Regions from separate parts of the Bacillus sp. JZ105 genome, predicted to be linked through region 2. Evidence: predicted binding sites of a transcription regulator. Region 2 holds the regulator's gene; the other holds the start of a gene.
What was found. The regulator CtsR, encoded in region 2, represses protease genes until heat stress. The targets are predictions, from matches to a motif close to ATGGTCAATAAAGGTCAAACA.
Positions count from the first base shown of each region.

Region 1: a site for CtsR is predicted at 1,051-1,071, ahead of clpP (ATP-dependent Clp endopeptidase proteolytic subunit ClpP). Genes of this name have one in related genera too.

Region 1 covers NZ_CP096387.1:3,161,766-3,164,231, reverse strand. The annotation lists gene M1D81_RS16365 (LOG family protein) at 1-343, shown strand, start outside; gene clpP (ATP-dependent Clp endopeptidase proteolytic subunit ClpP) at 404-1,000, opposite strand; tRNA gene M1D81_RS16355 (tRNA-Arg) at 1,254-1,329, shown strand; gene M1D81_RS16350 (hypothetical protein) at 1,829-2,380, shown strand.
Region 2 covers NZ_CP096387.1:104,198-106,663, reverse strand. The annotation lists gene M1D81_RS00580 (protein arginine kinase) at 1-846, opposite strand, end outside; gene M1D81_RS00575 (UvrB/UvrC motif-containing protein) at 851-1,408, opposite strand; gene M1D81_RS00570 (CtsR family transcriptional regulator) at 1,423-1,887, opposite strand; rRNA gene rrf (5S ribosomal RNA) at 2,065-2,180, opposite strand; rRNA gene M1D81_RS00560 (23S ribosomal RNA) at 2,242-2,466, opposite strand, start outside.

The sequences.
Region 1 (2,466 bases), 720 kb from region 2:
AGAGCTAATTGAGGTAACAGGCATGCATGAACGAAAAGCAAAAATGAGCGAGCTGGCCGATGGGTTTATTGCCATGCCAGGCGGCTTTGGTACATATGAAGAATTATTTGAGGTGCTGTGCTGGGCACAAATCGGCATCCATCAAAAGCCGATCGGATTGTATCAAGTGAATGACTACTTCAACCCGCTCATAGACATGGTGAAATTTAGTATACAAGAAGGTTTTTCGAATGAATCACACCTTCAATTGTTACATGCTTCGAGTGAACCGGAGGAATTAATCACGCAGATGGCTTCTTATCAAACACCGTCTCTTCAGCAGAAATGGACGGAGCTGTCTTAAAGTATATGTCAATCACAAAAAACCGTCTGTTCAAGGAACAGACGGTTTGTGTTGTGATCATTATTTTTGGTCTTCTGTATTACGGGTCAAGACTTTGTCAATGAGTCCGTATTGAAGTGCTTCTTCCGCTGTTTTGAAGTTGTCACGATCTGTATCGCGCTCAATGACTTCAATTGGCTGACCAGTACGTTCAGCAAGTACTTGGTTCAGTTTATCGCGTAAAGAAAGGATTCGTTTTGCCGCAATTTCAATTTCTGTTGCTTGACCTTGGGCACCACCGAGTGGTTGGTGAATCATGACTTCACTGTTTGGAAGAGCATAACGCTTACCTTTTTCACCAGCAGCAAGCAGGAACGCACCCATAGATGCAGCCATACCAATACAAATAGTTGATACCTTTGGTTTAATAAATTGCATCGTATCGTAAATGGCCATACCAGCTGTGATTGAACCGCCAGGGCTGTTAATGTAGATAGAAATATCTTTTTCTGGATCTTCAGCTTCTAAGAAAAGCAGCTGTGACACGATGGAGTTGGCAACATTGTCATCGATCGCAGAACCAAGCATGATAATACGGTCTTTTAAAAGACGAGAATAAATGTCGTAAGCTCTTTCCCCACGATTTGTTTGCTCAATGACTGTAGGTATTAAATTCATAATGTTCCTCCTTCACCTTTTAGGTAAGTATGTAATTCAATGATACATTTTTGGTCAATAAAGGTCAAACAAAACGCTGACCTAAATTCAAATACCCCTATCCATTTTCCCCAAAATCATTCCACTTCAAACCATCATATTAGTGTATGAATCCAAAGTAAGAAAATACATCATCATGACGAATGATTAATCATTGCTTTCTTGCAGCATTTCCCTTATAATTTGATATGCTGACGTTCAAAAAACATATCGTGCGCTCGTAGCTCAGTTGGATAGAGCGGTGGTTTCCGGTACCACGTCTGTCGGGGGTTCGAATCCCTCCGAGCGCGTATCTGACCTTGCTTACGATGATAAAGGTCTGTCATGAACCCCTCTTCATTTGAAGAGGGGTTTTTGTATGTTCAATCGGATTGATCGTTCTCTTCTAATAAAGCTAGGGTAAGCAAGTGAAAAAATGATCTTGTTGCAACACAGCAACATCTATCCGAGGATAATAAAATAACCCCCATTCTTAACATAGAGTGGGGGTTATTGCTATAAAGGAGTTATCTGCCTTTCTGGCCTTTCCTGTAAATAGCCGCAGGTATAATTGTAAGAAGAACAATGATAAATCCAATCACGGATACAGTATTTTTTATTGTATTGTCATTCACAGTGAAGTTTGTCACGATCATTGCCGCCAGACAAAGAATGATAATTAAATAACTGTATTTCTCCAAGACTTTCACAAAATATCCCTCCAATATGAATCTATAAAATTGAAACAATTATTATAATATGATATTTTTACCTCGTATACAAAAAATAAACAAGAAAGGGGTATATTGGATGACAACTATTTTTCATAAGAAGAGTGTTATATGCTTCATAACAGCTCTTTTCATGTTATTGTCAACGATTTTTACTGCGAATGCAACAGCAATTAGTCCTAATTCAGAAGTGGATGAAGAGTATCAAGAGTTGCTAGAGGTTTTATTGGCGATTGAAGCTTTACCTGACAGCGTTATTGCAAAAGGAGATGAAGCCGTAGTTAAATGGTTGAAAGAGAACTCTAATATCCCTCTTCAACGACAGGGTGAGGTTGTTACTATGGGTGTAGTTGGTTGTATTTCTGCGGTTGGCACTGCCATTATAACCAATGTTATACCAATAGCAAAAATCGCAAAAGTCAAGTCCGCAATAAAAGCTGCAGGAGGCGCGACAAAATTTGTTAAAACATTGATTCCAGCGTATAAAGCCGCCAGACAGGCGGGAAAAAGTAAGTGGAATGCTGTAAAAGCAGCTGTAAATAAAGCAGCGAAAAATGCTAGTCCTGAAGCAAAAAGAGCACTGCTTGAATTTTTCAATATAGGAAATGTGTATTCAGCGTGCTTTGAATAAATATCAAAACATCAGATCCGATCTCCATTGAAAAACATTCTGATGCATTTAAAAAAATGCTGCTCAAATCATAATGTGAAAAAGAC
Region 2 (2,466 bases):
CATACGACAATTGGCCAAAATCCCTAAGGATCGGTACACTCTGTCCTCAAGTTCAATTTTAGATGTTTGATATAACGCTTTTCGTGCAGATCGCTCTTGTTCAATGAGCTGAGCGGTCACACTATTCAAGTCATCTACAATGTCCTCTTCTGATTGACCAAGTGTCATTTGATTTGATATTTGAAAGATGTTCCCTATTGCTTCGCTGCCCTCACCATAAATTCCTCTGACCACAAGACCTAATTGATTAATGGCCGGAATAATGCGATTCATTTGTCTTGTGAGCGCTAATGCTGGTAAATGCATCATGACCGAAGCCCTAATACCTGTACCTACATTGGTCGGACAGCTTGTTAAGTAGCCTCGCTTTTCAGAAAACGCATAATCCACTTGCTCTTCAATCCAGTCATCTACCTGATTAGCCGCTTTTAGTGCATTGGCTAACTGAAAACCTGGGAATAAGCATTGGATTCGAATATGGTCTTCTTCATTCAGCATCACACTGATTTCTTCATTTTCAGAAAGCAAACAGCCGCCATATCTTGATTCAGCTAAATTGGGACTAATCAAATGCTTTTCAACAAGTACCCTCTTTGCTAAAGGCTGCGTTTCATTCATTCGAATCAGAACAAAGTTTCCAATGTCCTTCACTTCCTGGCTAGCAAACTTTTGCTCGAATTGCTGGAGAACAGCTTCAGCTTCAGTTTGAGAAAACTGAGTTGGGAAACGAACATGCTCTAGATTGCGAGCTAGCCGGATACGACTGCTTAGAACAATGTCACTTTCTGGTCCTTTTTGTTTCATCCACTGACTAAGAGCGTCTTGAATAAAATGCTGGAGCGACATGTCGTTAATCTCCCTCCCTCTGCTGAGATTGCTCATGCTCTAATGCACGAATTTGATCTCGAACTTCCGCTGCCTTTTCGAACTCTTCCTGTTCAATCAGCTGCTTCAGCTCTTGCTGCATTAACTCAAGTTTCCGGCGAACATGCAGGCTGCCGGCAATTCGTTTTGGGACTTTTCCATTATGGACTGTATTTCCACTATGGACTTTCCGTAAAACAGGGTTCAGATACTGATCAAATGTACGATAGCATTCTGCACAGCCAAATCGGCCTGTTTTTCTGAACTGCTGAAAGGTTAAGCCACACTTAGGACATTGATCCACTTCTTTCGCTTCTTGAAAAATAGACGAGCCCTTGTTAGCACTTGTGGTGAAGCTAGGATCAATATTCAATAAGCCTGATAATAAGTTGTGAATCGAGAAACCTTGGTTTCCACTCATAGCATATGAATCACTGTTTTCTTTTGCACATTGTTCACATATGTGCATTTCTTGTTTTTCTCCATTTATAACTTTCGTAAAGTGAAAAGTGGCTGGTCTCTCATTACATTCTTGACAAATCAATCTTTTCACCCGCTTTACTTTAATTTCAAAGCATTTAACATCGCTTTCATCATCCGAGCACGCAGTTCATCACGTTCAGGTAAATCAATATGCAATACAGAACGGTCCATGACACTAATCATCATCTTAGCTTCTCTTTCAGATAAAATGTTATTTTCAACAAGACGCATGATGATATGATCAGATGCAGCCTGTGATAAACGATGATATATTTGGGAAATAATGTTGTTCAATAAGTCGACTTCATCATTCATTTTGACTTTAATGATGCGGATATAGCCACCGCCGCCACGCTTACTTTCAACGATATAGCCTCTCTCGCTCGTAAAACGTGTATTGATAACATAGTTAATTTGTGAAGGTACGCATTGAAATTTATCTGCAATTTCATTGCGCTTAATTTCTAATATTTCTCGACCGTTCTGATCCAAAACTTCCTTCAAATACTGCTCGATGATATCAGAAATATTTTGTGCCACTCCGCCTCCTCCTCCATTGACTTTGACTATATTTGACTTTAATCTTACTATAAATTTTTTCGATCGATTTTTCAAGATAATCGCTCAACTAACAATATTATTTCCACATTTATATGGTATCAAACCTCTCAAAAACACAAAAAAGACCAGTTCCGACTGGAACTGATCCTTATAGAAGCTTGGCGGCGTCCTACTCTCACAGGGGGAAACCCCCAACTACCATCGGCGCTGAAGAGCTTAACTTCCGTGTTCGGTATGGGAACGGGTGTGACCTCTTCGCTATCGCCACCAAACCTGATGGAGAGAATGTTCTCTCAAAACTAGATAACAATGTTCATGCTTCACAATAGAATATAGGTTAAGTCCTCGATCTATTAGTATCTGTCAGCTCCACGTGTCACCACGCTTCCACCTCAGACCTATCAACCTGATCATCTTTCAGGGATCTTACTTCCTTGCGGAATGGGAAATCTCATCTTGAGGGGGGCTTCATGCTTAGATGCTTTCAGCACTTATCCCGTCCGCACATAGCTACCCAGCGATGCCCTTGGCAGAACAACTGGTACACCAGCGGTGCGT